DNA from 4 places in the Desulfitobacterium elongatum genome. Region 4 is predicted to be linked to each of the others. Evidence: riboswitches for the same ligand, from Rfam matches in the RefSeq annotation. Region 4 holds a riboswitch; each other region holds the start of a gene.
What was found. Region 4 has a riboswitch for cyclic di-GMP ahead of ACZ42W_RS02670 (response regulator transcription factor). Riboswitches for the same ligand answer to the same signal wherever they lie in the genome.
Positions count from the first base shown of each region.

Region 1: it holds a riboswitch for cyclic di-GMP, as region 4 does, so the genes downstream of both, ACZ42W_RS18115 (ArsB/NhaD family transporter) here and ACZ42W_RS02670 (response regulator transcription factor) in region 4, are expected to answer to the same signal.
Region 2: it holds a riboswitch for cyclic di-GMP, as region 4 does, so the genes downstream of both, ACZ42W_RS01370 (chemotaxis protein CheW) here and ACZ42W_RS02670 (response regulator transcription factor) in region 4, are expected to answer to the same signal.
Region 3: it holds a riboswitch for cyclic di-GMP, as region 4 does, so the genes downstream of both, ACZ42W_RS13980 (HD-GYP domain-containing protein) here and ACZ42W_RS02670 (response regulator transcription factor) in region 4, are expected to answer to the same signal.

Region 1 covers NZ_AP038772.1:3,813,398-3,817,495, forward strand. The annotation lists gene ACZ42W_RS18105 (manganese catalase family protein) at 1-438, opposite strand, end outside; gene ACZ42W_RS18110 (ArsB/NhaD family transporter) at 746-1,969, shown strand; cyclic di-GMP riboswitch class I at 2,077-2,176, shown strand; gene ACZ42W_RS18115 (ArsB/NhaD family transporter) at 2,338-3,612, shown strand; gene ACZ42W_RS18120 (glutamine synthetase III family protein) at 3,850-4,098, shown strand, end outside.
Region 2 covers NZ_AP038772.1:301,569-305,666, forward strand. The annotation lists gene ACZ42W_RS01360 (RNA polymerase sigma factor) at 1-133, shown strand, start outside; gene ACZ42W_RS01365 (FMN-dependent NADH-azoreductase) at 411-1,046, shown strand; cyclic di-GMP riboswitch class I at 1,500-1,585, shown strand; gene ACZ42W_RS01370 (chemotaxis protein CheW) at 1,710-2,141, shown strand; gene ACZ42W_RS01375 (methyl-accepting chemotaxis protein) at 2,162-3,313, shown strand; gene ACZ42W_RS01380 (DUF2935 domain-containing protein) at 3,566-4,098, shown strand, end outside.
Region 3 covers NZ_AP038772.1:3,003,850-3,007,947, reverse strand. The annotation lists gene ACZ42W_RS13990 (sigma-54 interaction domain-containing protein) at 1-1,011, shown strand, start outside; gene ACZ42W_RS13985 (hypothetical protein) at 1,219-1,659, opposite strand; cyclic di-GMP riboswitch class I at 2,005-2,093, shown strand; gene ACZ42W_RS13980 (HD-GYP domain-containing protein) at 2,167-3,228, shown strand; tRNA gene ACZ42W_RS13975 (tRNA-Trp) at 3,442-3,515, opposite strand; gene ACZ42W_RS13970 (PHP domain-containing protein) at 3,807-4,098, shown strand, end outside.
Region 4 covers NZ_AP038772.1:595,506-599,603, forward strand. The annotation lists gene ACZ42W_RS02660 (response regulator) at 1-99, opposite strand, end outside; gene ACZ42W_RS02665 (ATP-binding protein) at 83-1,918, opposite strand; gene ACZ42W_RS02670 (response regulator transcription factor) at 1,924-2,289, opposite strand; cyclic di-GMP riboswitch class I at 2,434-2,516, opposite strand; gene ACZ42W_RS02675 (hypothetical protein) at 2,889-3,236, shown strand; partial or broken gene ACZ42W_RS02680 (hypothetical protein) at 3,233-3,346, shown strand; gene ACZ42W_RS02685 (GGDEF domain-containing protein) at 3,356-4,075, shown strand.

The DNA of each region.
Region 1 (4,098 bases), 1.6 Mb from region 4:
TTGAAGTAGCCGTTCATAAATTAATTTCGCTCTTAGCTCGGCAGTGGAATTTGAAGATAGGTCAGCATAGATATCTCCAGTGGATTCAATATAGGCACCTGTCCAAGGTATTCCCATCGAGTTTGTTAAGAGTGGCCCCCCAGATAAAAGTGCCATATGTATTGCAGGAAAATCCTTTTGGACCTTGTCCGTAGGACCAAGAAGCATTGCAATCGATTCCCCTACCATCTCCAAGTGACTCATTTCTTCAGCCGCAATATCTTGAAGCAAATCTCTGATTTTAGGATCATTACAGCCCAAACTTTGGGACATGTATTGCATCGCAGCTTTAAGTTCCCCATGGGGTCCCCCAAATTGTTCTAATAAAAGATTCGCAAACCTCGGGTCGGGTCGATCGACATGAACTGTATATTCCATATCTTTGATGTGTTTAAACAAGAGCTTAACCTCCTTTACAAGATAAAGTAAACAAAATTATTATCCTCTAAAGGAAGAAAACTATACACCTAATCAACTTAAATAAAACGCAACCCAACGAGGCAAGCTAGGTTATATTTAAATAATGATTAGCATTATGAAGGATTTACATTGTTTGAAACCAAGTTAATTTGGATCTAAGCAGATTTTCCCTTTTCATACCCGTTTGTCTGAGGTAAAATATACGGAAGGTCTAAGCACTTAAAGGGGAGTGAATCATTTGGCGAGCATTGCACTTGTCGTATTTATCCTAACCTATGCTCTTATCATGTCTGAGAAGGTTCATCGTGCCATTGCAGCCTTGTTGGGCGGGATGATCTTAATCCTTATAGGCGTTCTTTCCCAGGAAGTGGCCATCGAACATATTGATTGGAATACACTCGGCCTATTGATCGGAATGATGATTATCGTAGGAATTACTCGGAAGACGGGTGTTTTCCAGTACTTAGCGGTAAAAGCAGTTCAGATTTCGAAAGGTGAACCAATCCGGATATTAATTTCTTTAGCTACGATTACAGCACTTCTTTCGGCCTTCCTTGACAATGTCACCACGGTTTTACTTATTGTTCCCATTACCTTCACTATCGCAGGAGCTATGGGACTCAACCCAATCCCCTTCCTCATGAGTCAGATTTTAGCGAGCAATATTGGCGGAACAGCCACATTAATCGGGGATCCACCCAACATCATGATTGGAAGTCAAACTCATCTTGGATTTATGGACTTTTTAGTCAACCTAACTCCTGTGATTATTGTCATACATATCGTCACTATGCTAATTTTCTATTTTCTCTATCGCAATAAACTAAAAGTGAGTGACGAGGTGAAACAAAAAGTTACGCAAGTTAACCCTCTTGAAGAGATCAAAGATTATGCGCTCTTAAGAAAGAGTCTTTTAGTTCTTGGTTTGACAATCCTTGGATTCATACTTCATCAGATGTTGCATTTAGAGTCCGCCACGATTGCCCTGTCTGGCGCAGCTCTTTTGATGCTCATTTCAAAGGAGGAACCAGAAGATATATTCCTATCAATTGAATGGCCCTCACTCTTCTTTTTTGCAGGGCTATTCATCGTCGTCGGTGGTTTAGTTGAGACCGGGTTAATTAACCGACTTGCTCAATGGGCACTCAATGTAACTGCCGGGAACTTCAAACTCACGGGAATGCTCATTCTATGGCTCTCAGCCATTGCCTCCGCCTTTGTCGATAATATTCCCTTTGTCGCTACGATGATTCCGTTAATTCATCAAATGGGAACCCTTGGCGGAATGACCCCAGAAGCCCTCGAACCGCTTTGGTGGGCCTTATCACTTGGAGCCTGCCTTGGTGGAAACGGAACGATTATTGGAGCTTCAGCCAATGTCATTGTGGCAGGTTTAGCAGAGAAGAATGGCTATAAAATGACCTTCGCCGGTTTTATGAAACTAGCCTTTCCACTAATGCTCGTGTCTATTGTTATTTCTACGGGTTATCTTCTTTTGTTTTACTTCTAGAATAAGGATTACGTTCGTCTAGGTTTTAAACCAAAAAATCGTATAACTTGAGCGACATCGACATTTTATGGTATAATGAAAGTGCCTTTAATAATTGAAAACGTGTTCTTGTGTTGGGGTAAACTTCGCGAAAGCGAAGGACGCTAAAGCTATGGGTCTACGGCTGCATGAATAACTAACATCAGCTAGGATCGCCAAGCTACAAGTCTTTGAACTTCTCAGGGGAGAGCAGTTCCTTATTGGACTGCTCTCTTTCTATTTTTGTTTTTTAAGAATTAGTCTGATTGAAAGGAGGATAAACTTAGCTTAAAGAGCTGCAGCAACACAATTCCTGTTAAAATAATATAATCGTAAAATGGAGGTTTCTTATGACGCTCATACTAACCTGTGTAATTTTCCTAGTCGCCTATACTTTTATTGTCTTCGAGAAGATTCCTCGTGCCGTTGCAGCGGCCTCTGGTGCAGCACTCCTCGTCCTGTTTGGAGTTTTATCACAAGAAACTGCGATTCATCATATTGATTGGAATACACTGGGTCTCCTCATAGGGATGATGATTATTGTCGATATCACCCGACGCTCTGGTGTCTTTGGTTTTCTGGCTATCTGGGTTGCTAAAAAGGTGGGAGGAAATCCCACCAAACTTTTGCTAGCGCTTTCCTTACTCACTGCTATATTATCTGCTTTTCTCGACAATGTAACCACGGTTCTTCTGATTGTCCCTGTCGCTATTGCCATTGCTGATACCTTGAAAATTAATCCAACTCCCTTTCTGCTCACTCAGATTCTAGCCAGTAATATTGGTGGAACAGCTACCCTCATTGGGGATCCCCCTAATATTATGATTTCCGGACCTGCTGGACTTTCCTTTGGCGACTTTATCCTAAACTTAGCTCCTCCAGTAATTATTATTCTCGCCGTTACACTCCTTGGCTTCTACTTTGTCTATCGCCGCGAATTAACTACGGATCAAGAGTCAATTGAACAGTTGATGAAACAAAATGAATTAGACTATATCAAGGATTGGGCTTTACTGAAGAAGTCTCTTCTCGTTCTTGGATTGACTATCCTTGGTTTTATTCTCCATTCTGTTCTCCACGTTGAGAGTGCAACGATTGCTCTGACAGGCGCGATGCTCTTGATGATCCTCAGTCACGAAGAGCCTGAAGAGGTATTTTTAGCGATCGAATGGCCTACAATCTTCTTCTTTGCCGGATTATTTATCTTGGTCGGAGGACTTGTTGAAGTGGGAGTTCTTGACCGAGTTGCCAATTGGAGCATAGGCTTAACCGGTGGCGATCCCTTCCTGATGGCCATACTCATCCTCTGGATTTCCGCAATCTTCTCTGCCTTTGTGGATAACATTCCCTTTGTGGCAACCATGATTCCACTTATTCAAAAACTAGGGACCCTCGGTGATTTCGGCCCTGAGGAAATAAAGCCCTTGTGGTGGGCTTTGGCCCTTGGTGCTTGCCTCGGTGGAAACGGTTCCTTAGTCGGTGCCTCAGCCAATGTTATTGTCGCAGGAATTGCTGAGAAGAATGGCTTACCTATTACCTATAAGCAGTTCTTAAAAATAGGTTTTCCCTTTATGATTGTCTCGGTAATCATTGCAACTGGATACATTCTTCTGAGGTACTATTAAGCTGTTCCGCCGTTTTCGCCACTTCTAATTGCACTAGCCGTTTGTTCCTTAGATGCGCTCACTAATATTTTGTTAATCTATTTTGCAAGTCAATTCTTGAGTTTTTTCAAGAAATATGTTAGCCTATCAATAAGGCTTTCGAAGAGCAAAGGCGCTCTTTAGAGATTTCTGATCAAGGGAATCCTATTGAGGGCCTTTTTCTGTTTTTTGTTAACAGAAATTAGGGAGGAAAATGAGATGGATATCTTTGGACTGAACGTTTTTAATGACGCGGCAATGAGAGAACGACTACCCAAATACACGTATAAAGCATTACGAAAAACGATTGACGAAGGACTGCCTCTTAAACCAGAGATTGCTGAGGTCGTCGCTAATGCAATGAAAGACTGGGCCATTGAAAAAGGGGCCACGCACTACACCCACTGGTTCCAACCTATGACAGGTTTCACAGCGGAAAAACATGACTCCTTCATTTCCCCAACTGAC
Region 2 (4,098 bases), 290 kb from region 4:
TTTAAATATATCGGTTGAACTGGTGAAGTGGCGTTTGCACAAGGCCCGTACGATGCTTCGTAAGTCGTTAGCTGATGGAAACGGCTATGAAAATATGGGTTCCTTTAAATTAAGCCCAACCGGGATTGAGTAAAATTTTAAACGTAAATTAAACAAAACTCCTACTGTGGAAATATTCCTTCTTACCTTACCCAGATTTTCTATTTTAATTTTATCTCAATGGGCCTTTTTATTCTGACTCGATCACTATCTTTTTCGAATCAGTTTCGTCTTAATCTATGAAAGTAAGGTTGGCGCCACCTAACTATAGAACTATTCAACGGTTATTAGATTGCAATTTATTTAAAGGTAGGGTGAAAATGTTCAATTTTATTAAAAAGATGTTCAACAATGAAAAGGAGAATACAGCAATGTCAAAAGTATTGTATATTACAGCAAATCCAAAATCCCAGGAACAGTCCCTCAGTTTATCAGTAGGAAGTACCTTTATTGAGGAATACAAAAACGCTAATCCCAATGACGAGATTATCAATTTAGACCTATACAAAATGGATATTCCCTTAATTGATGAAGATGTATTTAGCGCATGGGATAAATTTGCAAAGGGTAGTTCATTTGACGGATTAACTCCAGTTGAGCAGAAGAAAATATCTGCAATGAATGCTTTATTAGAGCAGTTTTTAGCCGCGGATAAGTATATATTTGTTACCCCATTTTGGAATTTCACAGTACCTCCAAAGATGAAAGCTTACATCGATAACATTTGTATTGCAGGTAAGACATTTAAATATACAGAGAATGGACCCGTTGGATTACTAACTGATAAAAAAGCTGTTCACATCCAAGCTAGAGGAGGGGTATACTCCAGTGGCCCTGCTGTTGGGCTTGAAATGGGAGATAAATATATCAATACGATACTCTCTTTTATTGGAATTACCGATAAGGAATCTATTATTGTAGAAGGTGCAAATGCAACACCTGATAAAGCGGAAGAAATAAAAGCCAATGCAATCGCTAAGGCTCAAGAGGTTGCTAAAAGGTTCTAAAGGGTCCGCATGTTCAAATCGTGTCGCTCCGACCAAATAAGAAATTGGGAAAACCCGCAAAGCAGTGATATCACTGGATTTGCGGGTTTTGTTTATTTATGTGGAGTAAACCATTTTTCTTATTAAGCACCCTAAATATCCGGTATTTTTCGTACCTTGTCTGACAAATCAGCAGACAAAGTTTTCAGCAATAAGGCAACACCATTTTAGAGTTGATACATAGTGGACTAACTTTGTTCCTACTAAACCTATATTAAAATTGCCATCCTTCTTATTCACATAAACTTATAAAGTCATAAGTTTAATCTACTACCTTTATTAAATATTACTAACACTTTAGTTAGTAATTGTCACCATGCTTCATTAAACAATTTTGATATTTATGAAGGATTATAATCCTTGATGTAGAAATATTATACAAATTCTTATATTTTCGGATTTTATAATCGATATATGTGACAAAGGCAAACTTGGCTAAAGCCAAGGACGCAAAGCTATTGGGCCTTCCAGGTTATGCTGATGGTTGCCAGGTTACCGAAACCAATTTTTGTCACTCTTTATTAGAGCGACTTTTTTATTGCCAAGTGGGAACAATGGTGGTTTGAAAAACAACAAAAATTCCGTTATTGAGGCCTATAAAAAAATAGAGTAGGAGGTATATCTTTGGGTATTAATCAATTTGTTATTTTTACCTTAGGGGAACAAGAATATGGTATTGATATTTTCTGCACAAAGGAAATAGTCCGGATACCAAAAATCACCAAAATACCCAATACATCTGCTTTCATGGAAGGAGTTATTAATTTACGAGGTAAAGTAATACCGGTCATTGATCTTAAGAAAAAATTCTGCTTTGCGCAATCGGGGAATGGTATTGATCATAGGCTTCTTATACTTGAATTAGAAGGAATCAATTTAGGAATTATTGTTGACGATGTTTCTGAGGTAGTAAAAATTAACGAACAAGCAATTGAAACGCTTAGCACAGAGATTGCCACCATTGGAGCAAATAGTATCTATGGAATTGCTAAAATCAATCAACGGTTAATCCTATTATTGAATGCTTTAGAATTAAAAAATGAGATTCTAATTTAATATGAAAGAGAGTTGGCATTATGCTTTCTGTAAATGAATCGAATGCTTTAAAAATGTTTGCTGAAGTACAAGCAAAGGCAGTACATAATAGACCCATGTATATGATTACTGAAGGAGATAAAGTAATTTGGAAAAATGCTTCTGATGTTTTTGATATTGATGTTTTAAGTGTGGGTTCAAGGGTTAGGAGTGAAACCAGTGCTTGCAGAGCGGCTTCTCAAAAAAAGATAATAACAGAGAAAGTCCCGAGATCTTTATTTGGAATGAGGTTTTTAGTAACCTCCATTCCTATAGTTGATGAATCTGGAGATGCTATAGGAGCTTTTTCTACTTATTATCCACTTTTGCATCCTATTGATGCTGCATTTGATCATTTTGCCCCAATTCTGGCAGAGATGTTTCCAGAAGGTGTTCTATTGTATATGACTGACTTGCAGAAGTATATCCATAGACAGTCTTCTAAAGTATTTGATTTGCCAGTTAACCAAATTGGGGACGAATTGAAAGAAGACGATAATGCATTTAAAGCCATTAAAACCAAGCAAATGACAGTAGCAGAGGTTGATGCCAGTAGGTATGGGATACCGCTTTTTGTTGCAAGTTATCCATTATTTGATGAAGACAATGAAAATGAAGTTGTGGCTACTTTTGGGATGGTTATACCAAAAAAGACAGCAGCTCAGTTGCGTGATATGTCCGAAAATCTAGATAACGGTCTCTCTGGAATTTCTGCTGCTTTAGAGCAATTAGCCGCCTCAGCAACACAAATACATACAAATGAGCAGGAACTTAATAAAGATATCAAAGGAATAACTAGTCTTTCAGATGAAATTAATGAAGTGTCAGTATTTATTAAGGAAATTGCGGATGAAACAAAAATGCTTGGGTTGAACGCTGCTATTGAAGCCGCTAGGGCTGGTGAAGCTGGTAGAGGTTTTGGGGTTGTTGCAGAAGAAATCCGAAAACTCTCCGAACAGTCAAAGAGCACAGTTCCTAAAATCAAGAAGCTAACAGATAGTATTAAAGCTAACGTAACAATAGTAAGTGAAAAGAGCGAAAGTTCCTTACATTCAAGTCAGGAACAAGCGGCCGCTACAGAAGAGATAACAGCGAGCATAGAAGAAATAACTTCGATGGCTGAAGAGTTAAACAGTATTGCTAAGCAATTATAGTCGATAACTTTGGACAGCCCTCACCCTTCTGAACTGCACCCCAAATGTTAGACATGTGATAAAGTATTTATGTCTGACAAGAGGAGGTGCAGTTTTTCCTTCTTCCTGTCAAAAGCAATAAATCGTTATTCAGAACGTCGATTACTGATAGGAATCCAACCGCATGAGATTCTTAACATTTTGAGGTGGTGGGATTAATTGGATTCATACAATGATGCGACTTAGCATAAGAAGCATCGAGGAGGGATTTGTTTGAACGCACTGTTACAACCAGGAGATTTTGTCCGGGAATCACTAGAACTACACCTCTTTTTTGGGCGGATTATGAAGGAACACTCAATATTTCTGGAAGCTGGTTTTGTAGCAAAAGATGCCGCATTTGCGCAACAGGCAGATATGTTTAAGTGTAAATTTGCCGAAGTCTTACAAGAGGCTTTAATCTTAGCTAATGGGGTAGTTAGCGAGGAAACATTAAACTCCGGGGAATGGATAACAGATAAAACTCTACGGGCAGAACAAATTACCGAGGAGCTTTCCGGTATTAGCATCGAATCAATTATTACGACAGAAGAACTCAGACTGTGCCCCAATGCAGGGATTAACCAATCACACCTAGAGGCCCAAGTCGCTGTCTTAAATCAGAAAGCAATTGGTTTAGCTAGTACTTTGGTTCAATTTAAGACCAATATACTTGATGGGATGCTGCAATGTAAATTGTTCACTTTCAATTTCCCTTTATTATTAATTCATATCCGGAGAGAAGCGCTACTCTATATTCATCAATT
Region 3 (4,098 bases), 2.4 Mb from region 4:
CCAAAACAGGAAATTAGAGTAGAGCTTCAACGATCCGAAGAATATTTAGCGGCGAACCGCTCTTTTTCGAGTATCTTGGGCGAGAGCCAGCAAATTCAAAACGTGGTCCGGAAGGCCGCACGTTTTACGCAGACCGACAGCGGCATTCTACTTACCGGAGAAAGTGGTACAGGAAAGGAAATGTTTGCCCATGCCATTCATCAGGCCAGTGGAAGAAGCGGGCCTTTTGTCGCGATCAATTGCGCCGCCCTTCCCAGCAACCTGATTGCCAGCGAATTGTTCGGATATGTAGGCGGGGCTTTCACCGGTGCCGAAAATAAAGGCCGGTTGGGCAAAATCGAGTTGGCGAAAGACGGCACGTTATTTTTGGATGAAATTGGCGATATGCCTTTGGAAATTCAGCCATCTTTTTTGCGCGTGCTGGAAGACAAAAAAGTCATGCGTTTAGGCAGCAATAAAGACATTCACGTGGACTTCCGCTTGATCGCGGCGACCAATATAGACCTTTTTCAACTGGTGCAGGAAAAGAAATTTCGCGCTGACTTATATTACCGGCTGGAAACTCTGGAATTGGATCTGCCGCCGCTCCGGGAACGAGACAAGGATATTTTGCTGATTGCGAACCATTTCCTTGAGAAAATCTGCGAAAAAGAGGGGCGCGCACCGCTCAAACTGAATAAAGAGGTGGAAGCGTTCTTGCTCAATTACGCCTGGCCGGGGAATGTTAGACAGTTGAAAAACGCCATGCTTTACGCTGCAAATATTTGTGAGGGGCAAGTGATCAAGCCGCAGGATATGCCTGCAAGCGTATATAGAAATTTGGATATGCCGCGGCCAAATGAAAAGTTAGGGAAGTTCCAGTCCTTTTCCTCTTTACAAGAAACGGAGGAAGAAATGATAAAAAAAGCCTTGTCTTTAACCGGGAATAATGTGCGTGCCGCCGCGAGCATATTGGGCTTGAGCAAGACTACCCTATACCGTAAGATAAAGGATTATCATATCGATATTTAAGGGTTGGGGGAATTGGCATTTTAGTTTAGCAAAGCGAAAGCTTTTCAGCATATTCTCAGCCAACAACTCGGGGAAGTCATTCCTCGGGTCATTTTTTTGTATATCAGAAAGTATAACTTTCACGGTACACAAGGGCAACCAACGACTTCGCCTTTCTGGATGAGTGCTTAAAAGGTTCGGCGAAGCCGGGTTTTCTTTGAACTTATTTTAGTCAATTCTAATATTATTTTTATATAGTTTCGCCAGGACAAGGCCATAGATTGATGCAGTAATTGTATTTGATGCCACAGTATATGGTGGAATAATCATAAGATCATTTACCTTAAATAAAAACGTTATTGAATAAGTAAGCAAAAAAATTGTAAGTCCAAAGAGAATACCCTTGAACATATGATTTTGTGTTCTAATCAAAGGAACGATATATACATAAAGTACTCCACACATGCCAGTAAAACCTAAGTGGATGATTAACGCCAAAATGCTATCAAAAGTATTCATCGGTTTGTTCCCATAAACGATAATTGCCATAAAATCAAGGTATCGTAGAGTAGCAATATTTAAGACGTAATAAGATATAAGATTTAGAACATTCATGATTAAACCAGCTACCACACCAGAATAGAAACCAAAGGTAAAGCGATCTTTCAAAGTCATCACCCTTTCTTAAGTATTATTTAATAAATTCATCGTAAGTATTCATACAGTGCTTTCTCACGTCTGTATTCATGATTGTAGCGGTGCTATTAGGCAGGTAAGGAGATAGTTAGATAAGTAAACCAGGCGTAAAGCCTGGTTAAATAAACTTATTACCATATCCAGAGCAAACAATCTATATGTATTCTATGTATCTGGCTTTATGGCCAAAATTACGGGCAGATGTCTTGAAAAATACTTTACTTTAAAAAAACAAAAATGTTTTTTTCTGAATTAACTTAAAGTAAACTATGTTATAATCGTATTTAAAGTTATTTATCCTAATTTAAAGCTCAAAAGCATCGACAATGGCAAACTTGGCGAAAGTCAAGGACGCAAAGCTATGGGTCTTCTAGTTTATAAAAACTAATGACTGCCAAGCCGCCGAATTTGCTCTATTTTAAGAAGTTGTCGCCATGCTTACTTTTGCATGGCGATTTTTTTTGTGAAAGGAAGGTTTAATTGCGACAGTTAAGTATCAATCGAATCAACAAAGGAGATGTACTAGGACGCACCATCTATTCCCATGATGGACGTGTCTTGCTTGGTAGAGGAGTTGCTCTTAGCGACTTGTATACAAATCGGTTGCGGGATTTGGGCATTAACATCATTTACATAGACGATGAGGAAACAAAGGATATCCAAATTGAGGATGTGATTTCTGAAGAACATCGACGAGAAGCAATGATCTCGCTAGAGCATTCCGCTGAAGCCGTCCGGATTGGAAAAGACTTTGATGGCTTTAAAATTAAAAAAGCTGTCAATAATATTATTGAGGACATTTTCTCACAAAAAGATATTTTTTTAAGTCTTGCTGACATGCGAAGTTATGATAACCAAGTTTTTGCTCATTCCGTGAGTGTTTGTGTATTAGCAACGATTTTAGGAAAAGCGGCCGGTCTGGAGAAAGAGAATTTAGAGGCTTTAGCAATAGGAGCCTTGTTTCACGATATTGGAACGATAAAGTTACCGAAAGAACTCCTATGCAAGAGAGAACCTTTTACACCAAAAGAACTTGAACTGTATAAGACACACACAGAAGAAGGATTTGAAATTCTCCGAGTCAAACGGGAATTAAGTCTCTTGAGTGCTCACATCGCATTTCAGCATCACGAATGGATGAACGGAACGGGATACCCTCGTGAACTTGCGGGCGACCGTATCCATAACTTAGCGCAAATTGTTGGGTTGGCAGATTTCTATGATAACTTAGTAAATGATAGTCCAGGGAGTTCTCGAATTTTACCGTATGAAGCAATTGAAGTTGTCATGGGAGCAGCAAATAATTTCTTCCCACATGACCTTGTCGTTACCTTCTTAAAGCATATAGCAGCATATCCAACAGGATGTACGGTAAAGCTCAATACGGGTGAGATTGGGATTATCGTTGATCAAAACAGAAGTTTGCCTATGCGTCCTATCGTCAGAGTGTTACTAGGTAACGAAGAGCTATCATCTGTCAAAGCAAAGGAATATAATTTAGTTGAGGAACGAACAGTCTTTATAGAATCTATTCTCGAGTAATAGGCGCACTGCACGACAGAGGCCTAGACAGTAGCTACTTCCCAGGATAAGGGGAGGTACCTATTGTCTAGGCCTTTATTTTTATCGATTTGGCAACAAAGAACGTGCCCAAAACGTGCTCAAAGACATAAAAAAAGTTATATTGAGGTAGAAATAGGTAAATAGCAGTACAATAAAAAACACCGCAAAGGCTTGCGGTGTCTAGGTTTCTTTTGGCAGGGGATGCAGGAGTTGAACCCACACTAACGGTTTTGGAGACCGCTGTTCTACCATTAAACTAATCCCCTAGGTCATCTAAAATGAATGAATAGTGACAAAAGCTATTATACTTGAAGGTGGGTTATGTGTCAACAGACGTCATAGAAGTTATAGATAAAAACTTGAACAAAAACTAAGAAAAGTTATGTGTTAAAGAATTATATTTCCCCCAAACGAAAATATCAAAAATAAGAGGACAAATAGAGGACTAATATGTAAGAAATACTTATAATAATCCTATGAGGTTTTTAAGCAGGATTATAACTATAAAAAAAGAATACGATAACAATGACTGTAACAGTGCGAAAAATGTATGGGGGGTGGATCGCACGTATATAGATTTACACGTCCATACCGAAGAGTCCGATGGCTCGCTTTCTGTTCGTGACGTGATTCGTGTCGCGGCTGAACAGGGAATTCGTGTTCTTTCCTTAACAGATCATGAAACCACAAACGGAGTCGTAGAAGCAGTAAAGTTAGGAGAGAGACAGGGCATTCACATAATTCCAGGAGTTGAGCTTGTCACAGCGTATAGGGGCCGAGAAGTCCATCTGTTGGGCTATTTTAAGCCAGAGTCGATGAAGAATCAAAGCTTTCAGTCCCGTCTTAAGG
Region 4 (4,098 bases):
CCAACTGATTATTTTTTCAATCTTAGGCAGCAAATCTTCTAAGAAAAACTGTTGAGACCTGTTCAATAGTTCCTGTAATTCATCATTCCTTTGTTCCATTGTAAATGTCACCTTCCAAAGTAATCATAAAAATGCTATCATTACTTTTAATCTCTTTAACTCTAATTCCATTCTGGCTTAAAATCTTTTCTAAATGTTCATCTAAGCTTTCGTCACCGTGCATAAACATCTTGGCTTTGACAGACTCGTTCATAACCTTATGAACGACATTTAGAAGTTGTTCAGGTTTAAATGGTTTTACAAGGTAATCGCTTATATCTTTTGATAGAGATCCGCCATTGTTTTCATAGATGCTGGAAATTACTACGGGTATATGATTGGTTTTCTTATTGTCCTTAAGTGCTTTTACTACATCCCATCCCGTAAGCTTCCCGGCTAATTTGATATCCAAAATAATTATTTTGTAATTAACTTGATCAATTAATCTAAGGGCCTCTTCTCCACTGTTTACAGTATGTATGGTAAAACCGTCTTCTTTAAGAATTGTTTCAACTAGGTTCGCTAAATTCTCATCATCTTCAACAATCAGAATTGAATGTTTTCCATATTCGTTGATCATAGGGTGTTCTTTAATTATAAAGGTGCTTTGAGACCATGATGAAGCTGGTTGCTCAATCGGAAGAGTAAAATGGAAAGTACTTCCCACGCCATAGAGTGACTCAACCCAGATTATCCCATTATGAGCTTGTATAATTTCCTTGCAAATGGCCAACCCCAATCCTGTCCCACCAATTTCACGGCGGTCGTTATTATTCACTCTGAAGAACTTTTCAAAAAGCTTTGTTTTTGCTTCCTCAGGTATCCCTAAACCATGATCCGTAATACTGACTTGAAGCATATCATCATGGACTAGAACTCTGATGGAAATTTCTCCTCCCCGGGGGCTATATTTAATGGCGTTGGACAATAGATTGGACATTACTTGTAACAATTTATCACGATCACCATAAATGAAAATGGGTTCTAATTGGTCGAAGTTAAAAATAATCTTATGTTTTTCTCCGGTATTGCCAAATAATTCACTTGTTTGACTAATGACCTCTTCAAAATTGATGCGCTGCTTGTCGAAGATTTGCTTGCCACTTTCCATGCGCTGGATGTCTAAGAAGTCACTAATGAGCTTTGTTAATCGGTCGGCTTGTTCGTGAATTATCTCAATGTATTGCTTTGAACGCTCCGGTGACAACTGACGAGTCAAAAGCAGTTCAGAAAAACCCATAATACTACTCATTGGGGTCCTCAGTTCATGACTCACAGTGCTGATCAATTCCGATTTGAGTAAATCAATTTCCTTATAACGAGTAATATCTCGGAAACGGAAAATCCGTCCAAGTGCTTGGTTGTCGGAGGAGTGGCAAGGTTCTGAAGAGATCCTGCAGTACCTATGTGCAAATTCACTATATTCTAATTCCTCTCGGTAATTTTTATCAAAGTTATCCAGCGACTCACTTAGCCTTGCTAGTATTTGCTCGGCGTTAGTCGACCCGGCAACAACCTTTCGGATTAAACTGTCGGCATCAAAATTGCCCCACGAGCTAGTATGCATACCATCGTTCCCATTATCGTAACGAAAGATCCTTCGCCAAAACTTATTCATAAAGATTGTTTTGCCAGTAGTATCAATCATGGCGATACCGGTCTCTATTGAGTCGATGATCGCCTGCAGGGTATCCTTTTGCTTTTGATTCTTGTTGCTTTCCTTTTCTAATTGGGCATTGAGTTCTTCGACGATTGCTTTCTGTTCCTGGAGCTCAGCTTGTTTATTTATGAGTTGAGCATTGAGGTATGCCAGTTCATCGTTTTCCCTACGCAGTTGTTCCGCCATTAAAACGTTTCTATATATGATTTTTCTCTTCATATTTTTTAATCTCCCAAAATCTCTTCCACAATAGATAACAGCTGGGCCGGGCTAAACGGTTTGGCGATATAAAAGTCAGCAAGTGCCTCCCGCGCTGCCTCTTTATCGGATTGCTGTCCCTTAGCCGTAAGGATTATTACTTTAATTTTCTGCAGTCCATGGGTAGATTTGATCAATCGGCAAACTTCATAACCTGTCATTCCCGGCATCATAACATCTAGAATCACAAGATCGAGTCTTTCCTGGGTAATTATTTTCCAAGCATCCATGCCATTATCGGCTTCAACCACTGAAAAGTCACCTATTTCCAATGTTCCGGTAATTAGCATCCTTAAGGCTCTTTCGTCGTCAGCCACAAGTATTTTCTTCAAGTTTAACCCCCCAGTTATACAAACTGTTTAACCCCGTGCGAATCCATTCCAAATTTAGTGTGGTTTAATTCTTTGTTCAAAACCTTTGGTGTAAATGGAATAAACGTAACCAATTAGAAAAATAAAATACCAGGAAGTAAATCTCCTGGCAGCTGGCTATCATTGCTAATGCATTAGACCCTTTAGCTTTGCGTCATTGTCTTTCGACAATTTTGCTCTTCATAGTATGATAAATATTTCCATTGTTTTAAAAATTATAAAGCCTTTAGCGTAAATTGTCTATATATGAAATTTAATACAGAAGGGAGGTTATAACGGAGATTGGACCAAATGCGGCTAAGATGAAAATTAGTGGGGGCTATTATTCAAACTGCCTTCCTGGTAAGAATTAAAATTTCAGAAATAGTTGAAAAATAGTAGATTATGGATTATGATACAAATAATGTGTTGAAAATTGGTCTGGAGTGATTCATAATTGCACTTCACGAGTTTGTGAGTTGAACCGCAGCCAGGCGGTGTTTTTTATTAAGAATGGTAATGATTATTTGAGATAAACTAATTCTAGGGTTAAAATATATTTTTCAAATGGAGGTCTTACCGTGGGTATTGTGAAAGAACCCAAAAGAGCAGAGATTCAAATGCACCTTACTGAATTTGAAATGCCTCCCATGCAAGACGTTTTAATTGTGGGTCGAGATGCACCTATCGGTCCGGAGGCAGTGAAAAGGATGGTCGATGTCCTTAGCCCAGATCAATACAAAATCATTAAGGTTAATCACCCGGTCATAGAGGCCATCGTAGTACGCAATGCTCTTATCAAGATGATCGAGGAAGAAAAATTAAGTCAATTTATTATTGAGGAGGGAGAAAGGATAGTTGACGCAAGCATGATTATTAAAGCCCATGTCAACATAACTGTGCACGTCAGCAAATCTATCGATTTATGATAAACGTGAAGCGAGTTGCAAATATCTATTCTAAAGAATTTTCAGCGGTTAATGTTTTGGATGGAGTGTCCAAGATTAGGTCATATCTATTGGAATCGGGAAATGGTTGTTGTCCGGTAATGGACGCAGATAATCTGGTTGGAGTAATAACATACAAGGATTTACTGAGAACGCATCCCAATAGAATTGTTGCCGACGCTATGTGCCAGGAACCAGTAATCATTCCTGCAGAAATGCCGCTTTGGGAGGCCAAAGAACTTTTTGAAGATACAGGATTGGATGTGTTATTGGTTCAGGAGGAAGGACTGTTATCCGGTATTCTATCCCGCAATCTGCTCGATATACATTTAGCGTCCCATACTGACTTGCTAACCGGGCTTTATAAGAGTGATTACATATACTATCACGGTGTTCGACTCCTAGGAAATAAGCAAGAAATCAGCATTATTTTTTTAGATTTAAACAATTTTGGTGTAATTGATAAAACTTACGGTCATACAGTAGGGGACATTATTTTAGTCGAAGTGAGCAAAGTGTTAAGCGAAAATATTCCTTCGGAGGCCTTTTTGTGCCGTTTCGGAGGAGATGAATTTGCTCTTTTGTTACCAGCACACTTGGACGAAGCAGCAGCCTTAGCTTACAGTTTGACGGATATTATTGGTAGGCACGATTTTTCATATGGAATAGAGATAAGTATTTCGGCAGGAGTAATTGGGGGACAGCGACATGAAGAGCGTGCTGATGATCCCCTGAATACAATGGAACAACTCATGAATATTGCTAGTCTACGATCAACAGAAGCTAAAAAGAGTAAGGAAGAGAAGATTCTGGCAATCTAAAGAAAAGGAGTTCAACATCCTGA